Regions from separate parts of the Cytobacillus sp. FSL H8-0458 genome, predicted to be linked through region 1. Evidence: riboswitches for the same ligand, from Rfam matches in the RefSeq annotation. Region 1 holds a riboswitch; the other holds the start of a gene.
What was found. Region 1 has a riboswitch for FMN ahead of NYE23_RS02750 (ECF transporter S component). Riboswitches for the same ligand answer to the same signal wherever they lie in the genome.
Positions count from the first base shown of each region.

Region 1 (10,475 bases):
ATTCTGGCTCGGGAATCCCCGAAGAAGACCTGCCGTTCGTTTTTGAACGTTTTTATAAAGCCGACAAAGCAAGAACACGGGGGCGATCCGGAACTGGTCTTGGACTCGCAATTGCAAAAAATATTATTGTAGCTCATAAAGGGCATATTACTGTTCAAAGCAAGACCGGTCATGGTACGACATTTTCAATATTTATCCCTCGAAATGACGGATAAAGACGGGAATTATGGCGAATGTTCTTGATACACGGGAAACAATTAATTATAGGCTAGGGAAGGAGATGCAAGAATTTCCTTCCCTTTCTTTTTGAATTATAATGAAAAGGCATTGGCTGTTCGGATTCGAAGGCAGGGAGTAATCCTCCATCCAATCAGGCTATTGCGCTTTTCTGCACAATAATAATATAGTTAAACTGTAACTTTTTTTAGAGAGAGAACGACTATTTTATTGAACGGGGAGGGGAATTCATGGACTCCGTTTTTGATGAACTTTATAAAAAATACCATCAGGACGTTTTTCAATTTCTTTTTTATATGGTCAAAAACAAGGAACTGGCTGAGGATTTAGTCCAGGAAGTCTATATAAGAGTATTAAAGTCTTATGAAAGATTTGAAGGGAAAAGCAGCGAAAAAACATGGCTCTTTTCAATTGCGCGGAATGTTGCCATTGATTCCTTTCGCAAGCAAAAGGGCTGGAAACAAAAGATTATGGAGAAATTTGACTGGTCAACTCAGCAGGTAAAGGATGAGCTCCCCTTGCCTGAAGAAATTGCTGTTCAACGAGAAGAAATTCAGATGATCTATCGCTGTCTGGATTTATGCACCATGGACCAGAGGCTTGTCATTATTATGAGATATATACATGAACTTACCATTACAGAAACAGCTGATTCACTTGGCTGGACTGAAAGTAAGGTGAAGACAACACAGCATCGTGCGTTAAAGGTACTAAAAAATCATATGGAACAATTTAAGGCAAAGGAGGGAATGGATAATGAAGGAATCAAAGTGGAGCGATGAGCAGCTTAAGGAATTGCTGAGCCAGATGCCTAAAATTAAAGATAATCGTGACCCGAGAGAAATTTATCAAACCATAGAAATCAAGATGAGCAAACAAAAGAAAAGAACATGGCTGCTGCCTGCTGCAGCAGCGGCTGCTGCCTTGCTCCTGCTTTTCATTCTTGCCCCGAACCTTATGAATTGGCAGGAGTCTGCTGATAAGCAAGTCGAAATTCAATCAGAACTGACACAATCATCTGAACAAATAACAGGTGACAATAACAGCATATCGGAAGCAAAAGACGAAGATTCAGACCCGGAACCTCTTGCAAAAGAAGAAGATCCACAAGAGGATCATGCGCAGCTTTCCGGTGACCCGGAAAAAGACTCAAGCGATGATATAAGCATGAAGTCTGTTTCATCCGAAGCAAGCCCTACTGCCGTTTATGAAGAAGACTTGGCAGGAAAGGAAGTGCTGACTTATGCGATTCCTGATAAGGAGGCTCAAAATATAGTACCTGTCAGCGTTTTAGTTGATGAGGATCCGCGCAGAACGAAATTTGAGTTATTTGAAGACACGATGAGCAAACTTACTGAGGATACATGGGGTTTAGAGGATTACTATCCTTTAAAAGCAAATTTAACACATGATCAGGAAAGTAATTTACTGACAGTTGATGTGCCTGCGGATCACCCATACAGTATGTCCTCCACCACAGAGTTGCTTTTAGAGAAGGTTATGGCAAATATAATGAAAAATCTTGATATAGAAAAGATTAACCTCACGACGGAAGGGAAAGCCGGCATTGAGTTCAGCCATTATGGATATAGAGAGGAATTTATCCCGGAAAATAGCAATGGTAACTTAATTTATTATTTCTTATATTCCAATGGTTCTGATTCAACACCATTCCTGGTCCCGTTAAGAGAAGAGCTCAATTCGGTAAAAGATGCTCTAAAAGCCATGAAGCAAAATAGGACTGAAAATAATTTACAGGCATCCATACCGGATGATATTGATTTTGAAATAGAAGAAATAAAGGATGGCAAACTCATAATCCGTTTTAATAATGAATCAGAAATAATCGATAATGCACCAACACTTCATGCGATCGAAGCAATCCTTCTTACGGCAAAAGACTTTGATTTCGACACGGTCAAATTAGAAAATGCAGATGTTGATAAAATTGGCAAGTTTGATCTTAATGAGGATTTAAAGGTTCCGGTAGCTGCTAATAAACGAGATTTGCCAAATTAGAAAGGCGGCCCTATGTGGCCGTCTTTTCCATTTCAGGATAAAGTTCCTCCATATCTGCATAAAAACCTTGCTGCTGGAAGAATACTAATCACTGTGCTTTTATGAGCTTTATTGTTAATTGTTCTAAAAGAGTACAAGCTGTCATAGGGTGAAAGAGGGTGCGGAAAGAAAGCACTCGTACGGATATTTCAGCTGACATCATAGGAGGAAAAGAATGAAGGATTACATAAGGCGTTTCTTTATCGCAGGAATAATGGCTCTTTGTGTGAGTCTGCTATTTCTGGGAGGGAAGCATTCTAAAGCTGCTGAGCCAAAAATTTCTGAGTTGACAGAGCATTGGGTGTGGCCGGCAGATGGTGTTATTACGGACACGTATGGGACAAGAAGTGGTCAGCATAAGGGCATTGATATTGCCGGAGATTCCGGTTCTCCGGTTTATGCCGCTGACTCTGGAATTGTGTCCAGGTCGTATTACTCTCAAACATACGGAAATGTGATATTTATTAAACATAACAACCAAACTGAAACAGTATACGCCCATCTGAATAAACGATTATCTGCTGAAGGTGAAAAAGTTGCGCTCGGACAGAAGATCGGATTGATGGGAAGCACGGGTGACTCTTCAGGAGTCCATCTTCATTTTGAAATACATGCGCAGGCATGGACAGCTGATAAAATAAATGCAGTTGATCCTTCTGTGGCATTCGGCATGGGAGAAGTTGGACAAGCTGTAAATGCAGCGGTAAGAACTGAAAACGCACGTGAAGTTTCAGCCAGGCCGTCTAATTTTAATTCGGGGCAAATAACAAATTATTCCGGGGAAACCTACCATATAGTTAAAACCGGGGAAACATTATGGACCATCGCTGCACACTATAATCTGCAGCCCGGTGATATTGCCGATCTAAATAATATTAATCCTGATCACATTTTTACAGGTCAAAAGCTGCTGATAAAACCCGGCAAATTTAGCGAATACACTGTTAAACAAGGCGATACATTAACTTCTATAGCGAAAATGCATGATACAACAGCAGAAGCTATTAAAGAGGTAAACAATGCAAATTCAGATGTTATCAAAATTGGACAAATTCTAATCATTAACAAAAATTAGTATAGAAATGATTGCACCGCTTTACTCCCTTAAAGTATAATGGGTAAAAAACTGGGGGAGTTAGAGAAATGCTTACAGACTATCATAACCATCTTGAAAATGGCACGCTAAGCCTGGACTATTTAAAAAAATTCACAGATGCTGCAGCCCGGAAAGGGATTGAATCTTTTGGCATCTCGGAGCATGCATATCATTTCTTTCAGACAGCAGACATTCTGCAAAATCCATGGGTAAACGAAAGGCGCTTTTATGATATGAAAGACTATGTGAAAGTTTTTCAAGAAGCGTGGGGTAATAATATAGATGTAAAAATGTCAATCGAAATGGACTACACGCCGGGCAAGCATGATGAAATGGCGAAGTTTATTAACAGTTACTCATTTGATTATGTAATTGGATCCATTCATTGGGTTGGAGATTTCGGCATAGATCTTGCTGAGTTTAGAAAAGAATGGGATAAACGGGATCTTTATGAAGTATATCGGAAATATTTTGATCAAGTGGTTACACTGGCCCAATCAAATTTATTTGATATTGTAGGCCATTTAGACCTCGTGAAAATTTTTAAATATGTGCCCCAGGATGAAGAATTTTTGCTGGAGCAGTACGATCGTGCAGCCAATGCATTGTCAGAATCCAAGACATGTGTTGAAATCAGCACAGCCGGTCTGCGAAAGCCAGTCGGTGAATTATACCCGGACAAACGGCTCCTGCAGAAATGCTATGATAAAAATATCCCGATTGTACTTTCATCTGATGCGCACTTTCCTGAACATGTAGGTGCCGATTTTGATAAGGCGATTGCTCTGGCAAAAGAAGTCGGATATCAGTCCATCATGACTTTTTCCAAAGGAGAAAGAAAGGAATATCCGCTTGGATAATACAAAAGGGATGGCGGAGCCTCCCTTTTGTATTATCCAAAAAAATTTAATAGGCAAGGGCATGGATAAATATATGTATCAAGTACATACAGATAAACAAATCCCTTCACAGAATAACTTTTTTTCAGTATAATTAATCTGTATAAATAAATACGGTCTATCTTCGGGGCAGGGTGAAATTCCCGACCGGCGGTGATGGGTCAGTCTTGACTCTAAGCCCGCGAGCCTGAGAGAAGCGTTTTAATCGAAAAACGCTTTGCATTTAATTGGGCAGGATTTGGTGCGATTCCAAAGCCGACAGTACAGTCTGGATGGGAGAAGATGGAGGTTCTGCAGACGTTCAAAAAATGCAGGTTTTGAACGTTATTAAGCGTGCCTTTGCAATTCTCCCTCAAGTTATTTTAGCTTGGGGGTTATTTATTGCGAAGATATTTGCTTAGCTGAACCTTTCTTCTATAGGAGAGATAGTCCTAAAAAGGAGAGAGGAACTTGAAAAAACTTAATATCAAATCAATGGTTGCCATCGGAATGCTAAGCAGCATCTCTTACGTATTAATGCTGCTCAATTTTCCAATTCCTCCGTTTCCGCAATTTTTAATGATTGACTTCAGCGATATTCCTGCATTAATCGCAGCGTTAATCTTTGGACCGGCGGCAGGAATATTAGTGGAGCTTATTAAAAATATTCTTGATTACTTCATGACAGGGAGTGCAACAGGTGTACCTGTCGGACATATTGCAAACTTTGCGGCAGGCATTTTGTTCGTCTTGCCTACTTATTATGTATACAGAAAGCTGAAGACCAAAAAAGGCATGACGTTTGGGCTCGTAATCGGCACCATGGTGATGGCTGTTATTATGAGTGTGCTTAATTACCTTGTCATTCTGCCGGCATATACTTTCTTCCTGAATTTCCCGGCAATGTCAGCGCCTGAAATGAGAACAATGATTGTGACAGGGATTTTGCCATTCAATATTTTAAAAGGACTTATTATTTCAATTGTTTTCATGCTGATTTTTACACGCATGAGAACCTGGGTGGAAAAGCAGGCTGTAATGAAAAGCGCAGCATAATGAATATATAATTTAAAGCAGCGGCAAATGTTCCGCTGCTTTTTCAATTTGATAGCATCATAAAAAAACTCCCTTTCTAGTTGAAAGGGAGCAGTAGCTTAACAAAGATTAGAGTATGGTTGAAGGATTATTCGTATTTAAGCGGGTCGCCATCAAAAGCGTCATCAGCAACTTTGATTGAATCGGTTGGGCAGCCTTCGAATGCATCCATCATATCGTCAATTAATACATCTGGAATCTCAACGATACCCTGGTTATCATCAAGGGTAACAAATGCGATGCCTTCATCATCATAATCATAAATGTCCGGTGCAGCTGCGCCGCAAGCTCCACATGCAATGCATGTTTCTTTGTCAACAATTGTATACTTTGCCATGAAAAAAACCTCCCAAGAATTAAACAATTAATCTTCCATCAAGATGATGGTAACACATTCCTCACATCCTATTGTAAAACTGTATGTTCAACTTTTCAATAGAAAATGTATTGAGAATGCTTATCACATAAGGGTTTAGGCATAATTTACCCTGTTAAAAATAATTAAAACGGCCTGCCGATTTCTTTCATGATAAAATAGAAGTAAGAAAATGAATGTAATGAAACTTGAAAAAAATCTTAAGCCGTAAGGTGAACATTAATGCATAGATCATATTTGAAAACTGTAATAATGTACTGTGTTAAAGAATTACAGGGGCAAAGAACTATATATTCCATTTTACATTTGATGAATGGGAAAAAGTCTTCCCAGACCATCCAAGATGCTCATTTATTTCAATTAACCCCACTTTTTCGCACCTTTGGAAATTTAAGCAGGGGAGTTCTGGACCATCTTGCAGAAGAAATCATAAACAGCAGCTGGATGACTTCCATTGATGAAAAGCATTACATTTTGACTGCAGAAGGGAAGAAAGAACTGGAAAGATCTCTTTTAGAATGTCCAATTCCTTCATCATTAAACGGATGGCTGTATCATAGTACAGGTGAATTGTTTTGGGAGAGGATTACTCTTTTAATTCAGGTAATATCACATTTAAATAACAATAATGTAAAATACCTTCCTATCCAAAGGAAAAGAGATGTTCATGAATGGCTGAAAGACTTTCTGAGAACATCGGGATTTGCCCGCAATGAAGTTGGGGCTATGCTGTACAGGGAACTTGGCCAGTCCCTCGAAGAGCTAAGTGATATTAATCCTGCTGTGCTGACATTGAGGCTGACAGGCTATAACCGTATTGGCCTCACAGCTGTTCAGGCTTCAGAACAGCTCGGAATCAGTCAGGATTATTACCACCATCAGTTCCTTGGAGCTATTCACCATATACTGGAAAGAGCAAGAGAAAATCCTGCCAAATATCCGCTTATCAATAAGATCGTGAGCGATGCAGGAAATGAAGTTCAACTGACATTGTCTGCCCAAAAGACTTACACACTGTTAAAACAGGGACTGGATTTGGATGATATTGCTAAAATGAGAAGATTGAAAAAAAGTACCATTGAGGATCATGTTGTGGAAGTGGCGTTAAACGACAGTGGATTTAATATCACTCGTTATGTCTCAGAGGCTAAACAGAAACTGATCATTCATGCAGCCAGCAGTGCTGATTCATTGCAATTAAAGCAAATACGTCAAATAGTGCCTGAATCCGATTATTTTGAAATCAGATTAGTAATGGCAAAGCTTGGAGAGGGACAATGAGACTGGAAGCACTATTGCAAAGCAAATTTGGATATCCTGCCTTCAGGCCTGGACAAAAGGAAATTATTGAATCCGTGCTCGCAGGCAGAAATACTGTTGCCATGCTGCCAACAGGTACAGGTAAATCCCTTTGCTATCAGCTGCCGGGATATATGATTGAAGGCCAGGTGATTATTATTTCTCCTTTGCTGTCCCTGATGCAGGATCAGGCCGAACAGCTTATGATGAATGGGGAAAAAAAGGTGATAGCATTCAATTCTTTTTTATCCCGCACAGAAAAAAGACAGGCATTAATTAACCTGAACCAGTATAAGTTTATCTTTATTTCTCCTGAAATGCTTTATTATGAATCAGTACTAACTCAGCTGAAAAAATTGCGCATAGCTTTATTTGTTGTTGATGAGGCTCATTGCATCTCCCAATGGGGATATGATTTCAGGCCTGATTATCTAAAGCTTGGCGAAGTGAGACAAAAGATAGGAAACCCCGTTACACTTGCTTTAACTGCCACAGCTACCCGTGAAGTTAAAGCAGATATAAAAAAGTCACTCGGCATACTGGACTGCAGCGAATTTATTTTCTCGGTTGACCGTCCTAATATTGCACTGACTGTAGAAAAGGCAGAAAATTACCGTGTAAAAACAGAGAGGCTCGTGGAGCTTGCGGAGAGCCTTAAGGGTCCTGGCATTATATATTTTTCCAGCAAAAAAATGGCTGAACAAACAGCCGATCTGCTGAGGGAAAAAGGAGCTAAAAGAGTGATGGCTTATCATGGGGGAATGGATAATGAAAGCCGCATCCTTGTGCAGCAGCAGTTTATCCACGGCCAACTCGAGCTTATTTGCGCTACAAGCGCCTTTGGCATGGGAATTAATAAAGATAATATCCGGTATGTGATACACTTTCATATGCCTCTTCAAATTGAATCTTACTTGCAGGAAATTGGACGGGCGGGGAGAGATGGAAAACAAAGTATTGCTATTATGCTCTATGCACCGGGTGATGAGCAGCTTCCTCTGCAGATTGCAGAAAATGAATTACCTGACAGGTCTCAAATCGATTGGATCAGCGACTGGATGGAAGAAAACCCGAATGCGATCATGAATATCAGTGCTTATGAAGAGCAAATTAAGCAGCGTTCCGGTTTAACAGATATTCAATGGAGAATATTTTATGATTTTTTTGAACGGAAAAACAAATCTGGACTGGGTTTTAAAAGGATTCTGCAGGAAATGAATGGGTACTGCGAAGACAGAATCAAATTTAAAAGAAATAGCATTGAGGAAGTATACAGATGGATTCACAAGAAAAATTGCCGGAGAGAGAATATACTTTCCTGCTTTGATGAGAAAAAAAATACCTCAGTTCAATTCTGCTGTGATATATGCGGTTTGCAAATTGAAAATTTCACAAGAAACACAAAATCAGATAATCAGGATAAAACGTTCTATGATTGGAAAAATCATTTAGAATATCTCCTGATTCCAGGTGAGTGAACCAAAATGAAGAAAAGATACGAGGATATCATTAAGGAATTAACTGACAAGGAACTATTATTTCATCTATATCTTACTCAGGTGCTTATTTTAGCCATTGCATTCATCCTAAGTATTATATTTTTTAACAGCTTTAAGGAATTCCAGGCTCTTTTTATACTTGATGATATTGATATTCTTGTAATAGGAGCAGCGGCAGGATTGGCTGTTGTCCTGATTGATATTGTCTTGATGAAGCTCCTCCCTGAGGAAATGTATGATGACGGAGGGTTAAATAAGAAAATTTTTCAAAACCGCCATTTTCTTCATATTGCTTTTATTGCAGCAGTTGTGGCTATAAGCGAAGAACTTCTCTTCAGGGGTGTCATTCAGACCCATTTCGGACTTGCGATATCAAGTCTAATTTTTGCGCTAGTTCATTATCGATATCTTTTTAATTGGTTTTTGTTTGTAAATATTATTACATTAAGCTTTTTTATAGGTTATATTTATCATATAACCAATAATTTGGTTGTTACGATTGTTATGCATTTTCTGATTGATTTTCTTCTGGGTATTCTTATTCGAAAACGGTACCTGAAAAAATCTAATGAGGAAAATACAATGAACAATAGTTAACAGCAGTTCAATAAACTTCTAATGATTTTTTTTGCAGGAAGGGATGAAACATGAATAAAGAAGATCCTTATAGAGATCAAGCTGAAAGACTCCGCAAGAAGATTGACAGAAAACAGGAAACGGGAGACAGCGGGCAAAAATCCGCTTTGCCGCCGCGGAGCCGTATACATCAGGAAAAAAGAAAAAAAAATAAATGGAGAGTTAAATACCCTGTTATTCGCTTGCTGGCTTTATTTTTTATCCTGCTCCCGATTACCATTTTCAGCATATATCAATATATAAGCAGTGATAAAAGCATCAATACCGGGTTAAATGCAGAATCTGAAGAAATGGGTTCTGAAACGGTTGTTTTCGCCACAAATGATGAAGATGAAGGGACGACCATAGAAGTAAGAGAAGAGCAGGAAAGTGAGAAGCCTAAAAAAGCTGAAAAAGCTGAAGAGACACAAGAGAAAGAAGCTGCCAGCGACCAGGAGAAAAAACAGGTTCCCCAAAAGTCTGCTGCAGAAGATAAAGGTTCTGAACCCGCTTCCGATAAAGAGGCCAAAGAAACAGCTTCTGTAAGTACAGACCCTTCAAAAACAGCCGGGACACAGGAAGAATTAAAAAAGGAAGGCAAAGTTGTCTACCATACAGTTCAACCGAAGGAAACAATCTTTCGAATTGCCATGACCTATTATAAGTCACAGTCCGGAATTGAAATAATAAAGCAAGCCAACAATTTGCCGTCAAATGAAATACAAACAGGTCAGGTATTAAAAATCCCGCTTGAGCAATAAAAGAGTCTCAGGCCATCAGCTTCCTTCTCTCCCAGTCATAGAATAATGTACAAGCTCATACATTATTATGAAAGGGAGGGAGCGTTTTGGAATCGCCGATTAGAATGCTTGACGAACGTACAGACCAGGCAACAAGAAAAATGCTTGAGAAAGTAGTAGAGAGAAAACAAAAGTTTGACCGATTCAAGTCCTGGCATTTAATTGCCATGTGGGCGACTGTTTTTATATCTTTTTTATTCTTATTCTATCTTTATAAGAGTGTTATGCAGCCATACTCTTATTCGTTTGCATCCATGTTTTCGGCTTTTGTCAATCAGTCTGCTAATTTCTATTTACTCGTTTTTACGGTTGGTCTTTATGGGCTTATGAATCTTCTGAGAGAAAAAAGAGAGAAAGCAGAAAAAGAATTTCATGCCCTCAGGTGTGAAATAATTGATAAGAGCAAAGATCTCTGGAAAAAAGAAGATGAATGGAAAAATCGCCATACCGTTTTCGAAATGATGAAAAAAAATTATGATATAAACCTTTATCATGAGAACAAATGAAAGATCAGCAAATGGA
Region 1 covers NZ_JBBOBR010000001.1:547,893-558,367, forward strand. Annotated here, with positions in the region: gene NYE23_RS02725 (ATP-binding protein) at 1-215, shown strand, start outside; gene sigX (RNA polymerase sigma factor SigX) at 468-1,019, shown strand; gene NYE23_RS02735 (hypothetical protein) at 994-2,256, shown strand; gene NYE23_RS02740 (LysM peptidoglycan-binding domain-containing protein) at 2,471-3,370, shown strand; gene NYE23_RS02745 (histidinol-phosphatase) at 3,439-4,251, shown strand; FMN riboswitch at 4,407-4,578, shown strand; gene NYE23_RS02750 (ECF transporter S component) at 4,741-5,325, shown strand; gene NYE23_RS02755 (ferredoxin) at 5,453-5,701, opposite strand; gene NYE23_RS02760 (helix-turn-helix domain-containing protein) at 5,963-7,021, shown strand; gene NYE23_RS02765 (RecQ family ATP-dependent DNA helicase) at 7,018-8,517, shown strand; gene NYE23_RS02770 (CPBP family intramembrane glutamic endopeptidase) at 8,524-9,135, shown strand; gene NYE23_RS02775 (LysM peptidoglycan-binding domain-containing protein) at 9,186-9,914, shown strand; gene NYE23_RS02780 (YpbF family protein) at 10,001-10,459, shown strand.

Region 2 (10,475 bases), 260 kb from region 1:
GGAGGGCAAGTAGAGAATCAGCTGAACAAATTAGGAGCTGTTGAAGTTTCTTCAGCAAATCCTAACTTTCTTAATGAAATCAGAAAGTCTTCCCTTGTATCGGCTGCCGGCGCTGAAAATGTCATATATCCCGAAGCTCCTGCAGTGGAAGCAGATCTTCCATTAGATGGTGCGGATTTATATAATCGTCTGCAATGGGATATCAAACAAGTAACAAATGATGGAGCATCATGGAACCTTCCAGGAGGAACTGGAAAGGCCGCTGATGGCAAAGATATCGTGGTTGGGGTAATCGATACAGGTATCGACTATAATCACCCGGATCTAAAGGAAAATTACGCATATGGTAAATCATTTGTTCCCGGCTATCCAGATCCAATGGATGAAAACAGCCATGGAACACATGTTGCGGGGTCCATCGCAGCTAAAGGAAGAACGATGGGTGTTGGACCAGACTTAAAGGTAGCGGCTTACCGTGTATTCGGTCCTGAAGGGGGAGCAGCTACTTCCCATATTGCCGAAGCTTTAATGACAGCTGCTGATGATAATGTAGATGTTGTTAACATGTCTCTTGGCGGATATGATTGGTTCCAGAATCCTGAGTATGCAACAAAAGATACTGTAGCGGACGTGCAAATGTTTAACAGAGCTATCAAATATGCGATTCAAAAAGGTGTTACTGTAGTTGGTTCAGCAGGCAATAACGCTGTTGATTTAAAGAGTCCGGGGCAGCTGTCAGGTTCAGATACTGGTGCCACACACAGAAGTCCCAGCAGTCAACTGATGATTCGGGTGTCTGCGGGAGGAGCTTTAAAGAATCTTGCGTTCTATTCCAATTATGGTGTCGGAAAAATTGATGTTATGGCTCCAGGAGGAGACTTGGGACCAAACTATGATCCAAATACTGGAGCGGGCAGGGATAATACTTACTTGGCATTAGCAACAATCCCTGGCGGAGGCTATGGCTATAAGGGAGGAACTTCCATGGCTGCCCCGAAAGTTGCGGCACTTGCTGGTGTGATCATCGCAAAACATGGGAAAGACAAAATCTCTCCCGCACAAGTTAAACACATCATTCAAACTTCTTCAGAAGATATCTTTAGTCCTGGGTATGACGAGCAATCAGGCCACGGGCTAATAAATGCAGTTAATGCGTTAAAATAATCTATTAATCAGGCTGGCGGAAACTTTCCGTCAGCTTTATTTTTTGAAATGAATTATTAAGAGTTCCCATCAATTAATTCCTTTCATAATTCATTTTTATTGGACCTGATTAATAGAATATAGAGAGAATTAAATAATACAGGGGAGACTTACTGATGAATATCCAGCACTATTACCTGAAAACAGCTGACATCTCTTTGAATGCAAGCCTTACAGCACTTATGCCCCCATCTTTCTTACTTTTGTTATTCTTCAACAAATTTCCAGGGGCTAATTTCATTGTTATTTTGATCCCTTTTGTTATTTATAGTTTTTTGTGTCATCAAATGTATCTGCTGAATAAACAAAGGGCAGCCGAGGCAGCAGCAAGTAATGATTTCTATATAGGACAAGCCCCTCTATCGTTTTTAGAGCAGTCAAGTGTGCTGATCGCTTTTTTGCCGGCTCCTTCTCTCAGAATGGTTATTTTTGATCCTCAAGGAATGATGATAGGTGAAATCAGAGATATGAAAATGAGGAGGATTCGCTGGTTCCTTCCTTATTTTATTGACCAATTTTTCCCAAAAATACTGGGGGTTTATGACCATACTGAAAATCTTGAGGCATCAATCATCATCCGTAAAAAGGGAATCGAAATCTTGTCTTCAGATGGACACTGCAGGGAAATAGTCGAATTTAAAAAGGATGGAAGCACTCTGCTGTTTCAGAATGGAGATATGCAGTATGCCGTTCCTAAAACCTTTTTCCACACAGATCTGCAGGTTTTGGATGATCAATCGAAAAGAATTGCCCGTCTTCGCAAAGGGTGGATGCCATTTGAGTGGGGGAAGCGCTTTAAGGATCCAAACACACCTGTCCTTTCCTTTAATATTATTCTGGATGCAAAAGAAAAGCGCAGAATTTATGCCATTTTTGCGGCTCTGTTTCTTTATCGCAATCATTAAAACCATGTGCACATTTATAGATTCTGGATTCCCCATATAGTATGATAAATTCAGTTTAAGTATAGGGAAATCAGTACAGAGGTGTTGGAATGAAAAAGTTTTTACTGGCAGCTGCAATTATTGTCCTTTTGCTGTTCATTGTTGACAAGACCATTCTTAAGGAAAAGGGAGTAGTAGAGCAGGCTGGACAAATGCAAAAATACGATAAAATTGAAGATCCTGAGGATTTGCCTATTGGTTTGGAGAAAGGCAACATTGCTCCAGATTTTGAACTGACAGATATGGAAGGAAATCCGGTGAAACTCAGTGACTACAGGGGCAAAGCTGTACTTCTGAATTTTTGGGCAAGCTGGTGTCCTCCATGCCGCGCGGAAATGCCGCATATGGAAAAGCTGTATAAAAAGTACAAAGATAAAAAATTCGATATTCTTGCCGTAAATCTCACAAACACTGAAAAGAATAATGGAGATGCTGAGAAGTTCGTGAAAGAGCTGGGTCTGACTTTTACAATCCCTATGGATGTAAAAGGCGCTGTTGGTGCGGATTATAATATTATGGCCTATCCTACAAGCTATTTTATTGACTCTGATGGAGTTATTAGAGAAAAGGTTTTGGGAGCCTTAAATGAAGAATATATGGAGAAGGAGATCAAAAAGCTTCCATAAACAAACCGGAGAGTCATATTAGCTCTCCGGTTTTATATCTGCAATCATATCCTGGTGAAGCCTATTAACGATTACTCTTTTTCTGTATAGCATTATGCCGGCTTCGGCAATATCGTTAACAGCTGAGCGATTTATAAAAGCACCAAAAAGCAATCCGGCTATAGGGATCATTTGGAAAAGTTTTTTCCATCCTATTTGGTCCCTGTACGAAAACACAACCTCTCTCCAGCCTTGAAGCTCAGAAACGACTTCCCTCTTCGGTCCTTCTTCTTTAGCGCCAAACATGGTAAGCTGCTGCAGAATGGTTTTTTTTCCAACAATGTCACTGGAAACAAATTGAAGGATTTTGACGATGAACATTCTTTCATTTTTATCTGCAGGATCGAAACCATAGCAAATCGCAATATCCTGCAGTGTTTTTAATTGAATGCCGAGGAGAAGGGGGATATCAATGGTCAGGGTGAAAATCCCTCCGACTCCAGTTCCAGCACCCTGCAATGCAGCGGTCCTTTTTCGGTTTGCGGTTAGCTTTTCCGCGGCTTCATCTATCTTTACTATGGGCAGGGCTTCTACATCCTGCAGGGTATGGATATTCTGTCCAGGATAATAATTCTTTAACGCTGCTGCTGAACTTAAATATCTTCCTCCTGATTGAATGTACGTGCCAAGCTCATCAAGAATCACTCCAACCTTTTTTTGTATGAACTCCGGTGTGAATCTATCAATAAGTTTGAAAGGCAGCCTCCCGAGCTTCTCCCAAAACCACAAATCACCTTGGTCTTTTTCCCATTCTTCGCATTTCTTCAATTCATTTATCAGCTGTTCTTTCTGTTCAATCATTAGTACCGCCCTTTCCTTCCTTCTTCTATATTTTAACTATACGGCTGGTAAAAGCAAAAGTTTCAATTCTGTTATAACCAATTCTCTTTGTATATTCCGACTATTCATGGTAAGATTCTTATAATAGAATAGGATTTCCTTCGGGGCAGGGTGAAATTCCCAACCGGCGGTGATGAGGGTACGCCCTCTTAGTCCGTGACCCGGTTTTATTAGCAGAGATAGGTGCTTGCGCTTTTAAAAGATAAGTTTGCAAAATGCTGAAGCTAGATAAGTGTCTAGCTCCAGGCGCCTTCCGCTTTTCTTATAAAAACGGTGGATTTGGTGAAATTCCAAAGCCGACAGTGAAAGTCTGGATGGGAGAAGGAATGAGTATAGTAACGCGTTGAAAATTTCATTTTTAAACGCTTATTTCGTCATGTGTTATTGCCCCGTTTCACCTACTTGGTGTACGGGGTTTTGCCGTTTCATACTTAATTTGGAGAAATAGTAAGGGAAGGAGGATTCAAATAATTTGAACCATCAGGAATATATGAAGTTAGCCATCAGTCTGGCAGCGGCAGCCAAAGGACAAACAAGTCCTAACCCGCAGGTGGGTGCGGTTGTTGTTAAAAATGGTGAAATTCTGGGGATGGGTGCTCATTTGAAAGCAGGAACTCCTCATGCAGAAGTCCATGCGATTGCTGCGGCTGGCGATGAGGTTAAAGGCGCTGATATTTATGTCACTCTTGAACCGTGCAGCCATTTTGGCAGGACTCCGCCATGCGCAGACTTAATTATTAATTCGGGAATTAATAGGGTTTTTATTGCTTCTGCCGATCCAAATCCTCTGGTTTCAGGCAAAGGAATCGAAAGGATGCAGGATGCCGGTATTGACGTGGTGACCGGTCTATTGAAGGAGGAAGCAGATGCCCTAAACGAACCATTTTTCCATTTTATAAAAACAAAGACGCCATACGTAACCATTAAAGCAGCTTCATCGTTTGATGGGAAAACAGCTGCAAAAACCGGTGACAGCAAATGGATTACCTCTCCAGAATCCAGGCAGGATGTACACCGTCTACGGCATGAACATGACGCAATACTTACAGGTGTAAATACCATCATTCACGATAATCCCCTTTTAACCGCCAGGCTGCCCCAAGGCGGAAAAAATCCCATTCGAGTTGTATTAGATACAAATCTGAGAATTCCGGCTGACGCAAATGTCATCCGAGATCAATCTGTAAAGACCATAATTTTTACCGGCTGCGAAATAGATCGGTCAAAGGCAGAAGAGATTAAGAAGTATAATGCTGAAGTTTTTTCTTTTCCTGCTACTGAGGTGCCGATTAAAGAAGTATTAAAAAATTTAGGTGAAAGAAATATCATGACTTTATTTGTTGAGGGCGGATCAGAGGTTCATGCTTCATTTATAAAAAGTGGTTTCTTTCAGCAGATAATCCTTTATATGGCTCCTAAAATTATTGGAGGCAATAAGGCTATTCCATTTATTGGAGGGGATGGTGCCGACTATGTTAAAGACGGCTCTGTACTGGAATTCACAGAAATTCAAAGGATTGGCGGAGACCTTAGAATTACCGCAAAACCGCTGAGGGAGGCCAGGGAATAATGTTTACTGGAATTATTGAGGAACTGGGAACAGTAAAAAAAGTAGTTCAGCAAGGCAAGGCAATGAAACTGACGATTCAGGCCTCCGAAATTTTATCAGATGTTCAATTGGGGGACAGCATTTCGGTAAATGGCGTGTGTCTCACGGTTACGGAATTTGCAAATAATGAATTTTCAGCAGATGTCATGCCTGAAACGTTCAAAAGTACTTCGCTTTCAGCCATTAAAGAACGAACAAAAGTCAACTTGGAAAGGGCGATGTCGGCAAATGGCCGTTATGGCGGGCACTTTGTGACAGGGCATGTGGATGGTACAGGTCAGATTCTTAAAAAGACATCGAGTGAAAATGCTATTTATGTACAAATATCTGTGCCGGCTGCCTTAAGCCATTTGCTTATTATGAAAGGCTCTATCGCAGTGGATGGGATTTCACTGACGGTTTTCGGAAATGAAGACAATACAGTTACAGTCTCGATCATTCCCCATACAGCGAGTGAAACGGTATTGGGCTTCAAAACAGTTGGAGACATTGTTAATCTCGAATTCGATATGCTTGCCAAGTATCTATATTCCTTTATGAACAGGCAGCATCAGAAGACCACACCGCCTAAAGAAGGAATATCAGAAGGATTCCTTAAGGAGAACGGCTTCTTATAATTAGCAAAAGGAGGGGCAATAAACCATGTTCAGTGAAATAAATGAGGCCTTGGAAGATTTAAAAGCAGGAAAAGTCATCATAGTCTGTGATGATGAAGACAGGGAAAATGAAGGGGATTTCCTGGCAATCGCGGAATATGCGAAACCGGAAACCATCAACTTTATGGCCAAAGAAGGCAGAGGCCTGATTTGTACACCCATCACTGAGGAGCTGGCTGAAAAACTGGAACTGAATCCGATGGCAGAAGTAAATACTGACAGCCATGGAACAGCCTTCACAGTAAGTATTGATCATGTGAAAAGCACTACAGGCATCAGTGCTTTTGAGCGTGCTTTCACAATAAAAGAAATGCTCGAGGGTGACGCTAAGCCTTCAGACTTCTCCCGTCCGGGACATGTTTTTCCGCTAGTTGCAAAAAAAGGAGGAGTCCTTAGGAGGGCAGGCCATACTGAAGCGGCAGTCGATCTGGCTCGTCTTGCCGGTGCTGCACCTGCCGGGGTTATCTGTGAAATCATGAAAGATGATGGAACAATGGCGCGCGTGGATGACCTTGAAAAAGTGGCAGAAACGTTTAACTTAAAAATGATTACGATTCAGCAATTGATCGAGTATCGATTGAAACATGACTCCATTGTGAAAAGGGAAGTGGAGATTCAGCTTCCAACAGAATTTGGAGATTTTAAAGCAGTAGGGTATACGAACACTGTCGATGGAAAAGACCATGTTGCTCTTGTAAAGGGAGAAATTGATGAAAATGAACCGGTATTGCTTCGTGTTCATTCCGAGTGCCTGACCGGAGATGTATTCGGATCTAACCGCTGTGATTGCGGACCGCAGCTTGAAGCAGCGCTGACACAGATTGAAAAGGAAGGCCGGGGCATTCTTTTATACATGAGACAGGAAGGACGAGGCATCGGCCTGATCAATAAATTGAAAGCCTATAAGCTTCAGGAAGAAGGCTATGATACCGTCGAGGCAAATCATAAGCTCGGGTTTAAGGACGATCTTCGCGACTATGGGGTAGGTGCACAAATCCTAAGGGATCTGGGAGTGAAAAAAATGCGCCTCCTAACCAATAATCCCCGCAAGATTGCGGGATTGGGCGGCTATGGGCTGGAGGTAGCCGAACGGGTTCCTCTTCAAATGCCTGCCAAATCTGAAAATGAGAATTACTTAAAAACAAAGAAAACAAAACTTGGACATTTATTACAATTTTAAGGGAGCGATTTGAGATGAAAAAGGTAATCGAAGGACATTTAGTAGGAACAGGATTAAAAATGGCAATTGTCGTGTCGCGTTTTAATGAATTTATTACGGGCAAGCTTTTAAGCGGAGCGGAAGATGCACTTAAGCGCCATGGAGTGAGTGAAGAAGACGTGACAGTAGTATGGGTTCCTGGAGCATTTGAAATCCCGCTTGCAGCTAAAAAGCTATCCCAATCCGGAAAATTTGATGCAGTTATTACACTTGGCACAGTAATCCGCGGAGCAACTCCGCATTTTGATTATGTCAGCGGCGAAGTGGCAAAAGGGGTCTCCAGCATAGCATTGCAAAGCGGTGTCCCAGTTATATTCGGAGTTCTGACAACTGACACAATTGAACAGGCTATTGAGCGTGCTGGCACCAAAGCCGGAAACAAAGGATGGGAAGCAGCTGTCGGAGCCATTGAAATGGGCAATCTATATAGACAGTTATCCGTTGGTGAATAAGGTTTCATAATATATATGTATACAGGTGCAGTTATGTTGACCTGTTATCAATCAAAATCGGCGGGATAATATTCGCCGGTTTTTTTTTAGGTATATCTGAACAGACGTCTGACCTTTCTATTGGCAGAATGTATTTTTTTTGTTAAAATACTGCTTGTGGCTCACCCGTGTTTAGATCTGCGGGGAGAGCGGGTAGGGAGAGGGCTAATTGAATAGATAGGTAGTATATATGAATAAGTGGTTTAACCGGCTTTTTCAGCTGAATTCAAATGGAACAACTGTTAAAAGGGAGGTTATGGCTGGGACAATCGGCTTTTTTACGATTGTTTATATTATCGCAGTTAACTCTCTAATTCTCTCTGAAGCAGGAATACCTTTGGAAGCAGCTATCTTTGCAACCATTTTAACTTCGGTGGTTGGCTGCTTGATTATGGGGTTTTGGGCAAATGTACCGATCCTCCTTGTGCCTGGAATGGGAATAAATGCGTTATTCTCCTATACTATGGTCCAATCCATGGGCTTATCCTGGCAGGAAGCATTGGCTGTAGTCTTCATATCCGGTCTAATCTTTATGTTCGTGGCTTTTTCGCGATTTGCACAGACATTAAGTGAATCGATTCCTCATTCACTTAAAGAAGCGATAACAGTGGGACTGGGTCTTTTCCTGATGCTGATCGGACTTGAAAAAGGCGGAATCGTTGAAAAAGGGACAAACTCCATTATTGCTTTAGGTGAGCTTGGAGACCCGCAAGTGCTTGCAACCATCTTAACGTTCCTGCTGGCCATCATTTTATTCATGCGGAATGTACCTGGCAACTTTTTAATTACTGTTGTAGCAGGAACAATGATCGCATGGGCTTTTGGGCTGATAGATGTGCAGAAGACTGATGAAAAGTCGTTCGCACTCTCTGACTATATGGATGTATTTGGAGCAATGTCATTTGATAACTTTCTTTCCGTCACTTTTTGGATTGCAATTTTTTCGTTGACAATGGTTCTGGTATTTGAAAATATCGGATTAGTCCATGGTCATGTTGGTTTTATTAACAGGCCCGAACAGTTTAAGCGTGCTTTTCAGGCAAATTCTGTTTCAGCACTATTGTCCGGTATTTTTGGGACAAGTCCAACTGTAGCAACAGTTGAAAGTGCAGCAAGTATGGCTGCCGGGGGACGTACAGGATTGACAGCAGTTACAACCGGGATGCTGTTTGTGCTTTCTGCATTCTTTATTCCTGTTATTAAGTTGATCCCCAACAGCGCGATTGCCCCTATTCTGATCATTATTGGCGGACTGATGCTTCAAAACATCCGCAATCTTGATTTAAAGGATATGAGCGAAAGCTTCCCGGCTATCTTTATCATTGCCATGATTCCGTTCACTTACAGTATCGCGGACGGCATTGCAATTGGATTTATTCTTTATCCAATCTTAAAGATTTCGATAGGCAAAGCAAAGGAAGTTTCAGTTGCTTTATATGTAATAGCAGCTTTGTTTTTATTCAACTTTGTTTTTCATGTGATTAGTTAATATAGATAATGGGATGTCCTTATAATGGGGCATCCTTTTTCTTTTTTTTGGAAATGCAATTATTCGCAAGGTTTGTTGCTTTTTATATATATATTTGCTGAGTTGATTAGAGCGGAAATCAACGGACAACATTGATAGCTGAAAAAATATGAAAAATGAGCCTGCGAAAAAAAGAAAATATTATAAATAAAATAAAAAAATTCTATTTATTCAACAAGTTTCGACAAGCGTAATAATTAACCTGAGTTAAAATAGGCCTATAGTATTAGGTATTTTCGGAGGTATGTTAATGGAAGTGTTTGTAGCAAGACAGCCGATTTTCAACTCAAAGGAAGAAGTGTTCGCTTACGAACTTCTGTATAGAAATAATCAGGTGAATGCCTTCCCTGATATAGATGAAGATCAGGCTACAGCTGAGGTTATCATTAATAGTTTTTTAAATATAGGAATCGACCAGCTATCTGAAGGGAAGCCATGTTTTATAAATTTTACGGAAAAATTGCTTAAGCTAAGGGTGCCTGCCTATTTTAGGCCCCGGGAAATTGTTGTCGAAATCCTGGAAACTGTAGAGCCGAGCGCGGAACTTGTCAGGATATGCAGGGATTTAAAGGAGCTTGGCTATCAGGTAGCGCTGGATGATTATGTATTTAATGAAACCAATCCATTTGCAAGGCAATTGCTGAAATATGCAGACATCATTAAGGTGGATTTTCTTAATACCCCAAAGGAGATGCGGAAAAAAATAGAATTGCTTGTTAACCAGCTCAGAATAAAGACAGTAGCTGAAAAGGTTGAGACAAGAGAGGAATACGAGGAAGCCAAAAGCAAGGGGTATGATTATTTTCAGGGTTACTTTTTTGCGAAGCCTGTCATTATGTCTACACATGATGTGCCGGCATATTTTCAATCCTATTATGAGATGATCCAAAACCTGTCAAAAGAGGAGCCAAGTCTTGACCGTATAACCGAGTTAATAGAACGTGACATATCACTGTCTTATAAATTGCTGAGACTAATAAACTCACCGGCTTACCGTCCTAAGCAAAAGATAAATTCTATCCGGCAGGCCATCGTTCTCCTGGGTCTGATAGAGCTTGAAAAGTGGATCTATGTACTGGCAGTAAGGGAAAATATCGTTCATCATTCCCAAATGGCTGAAGAGACCATCAGGTTATCAATGACTCGTGCGAAAATGTGTGAGGAAATAGGCAGACTCCAAACCGGAAAAAGCGTTTCGTCAAGCTATTTTATGACTGGAATGTTTTCATTAATGGATTCATTGCTTAATATCCCGATGAAGCAAATTCTGGATGAGCTTCCCCTGCAGGATGATATTTGTGAAGCCCTCCGCGGGGAAAA
Region 2 covers NZ_JBBOBR010000001.1:808,505-818,979, forward strand. Annotated here, with positions in the region: gene NYE23_RS04160 (S8 family serine peptidase) at 1-1,164, shown strand, start outside; gene NYE23_RS04165 (hypothetical protein) at 1,320-2,108, shown strand; gene NYE23_RS04170 (TlpA disulfide reductase family protein) at 2,198-2,773, shown strand; gene NYE23_RS04175 (EcsC family protein) at 2,792-3,613, opposite strand; FMN riboswitch at 3,746-3,982, shown strand; gene ribD (bifunctional diaminohydroxyphosphoribosylaminopyrimidine deaminase/5-amino-6-(5-phosphoribosylamino)uracil reductase RibD) at 4,125-5,222, shown strand; gene ribE (riboflavin synthase) at 5,222-5,878, shown strand; gene NYE23_RS04190 (bifunctional 3,4-dihydroxy-2-butanone-4-phosphate synthase/GTP cyclohydrolase II) at 5,904-7,097, shown strand; gene ribH (6,7-dimethyl-8-ribityllumazine synthase) at 7,112-7,588, shown strand; gene NYE23_RS04200 (NCS2 family permease) at 7,818-9,116, shown strand; gene NYE23_RS04205 (EAL and HDOD domain-containing protein) at 9,406-10,475, shown strand, end outside.
Region 2: another riboswitch for FMN. It lies ahead of ribD (bifunctional diaminohydroxyphosphoribosylaminopyrimidine deaminase/5-amino-6-(5-phosphoribosylamino)uracil reductase RibD); the one in region 1 lies ahead of NYE23_RS02750 (ECF transporter S component).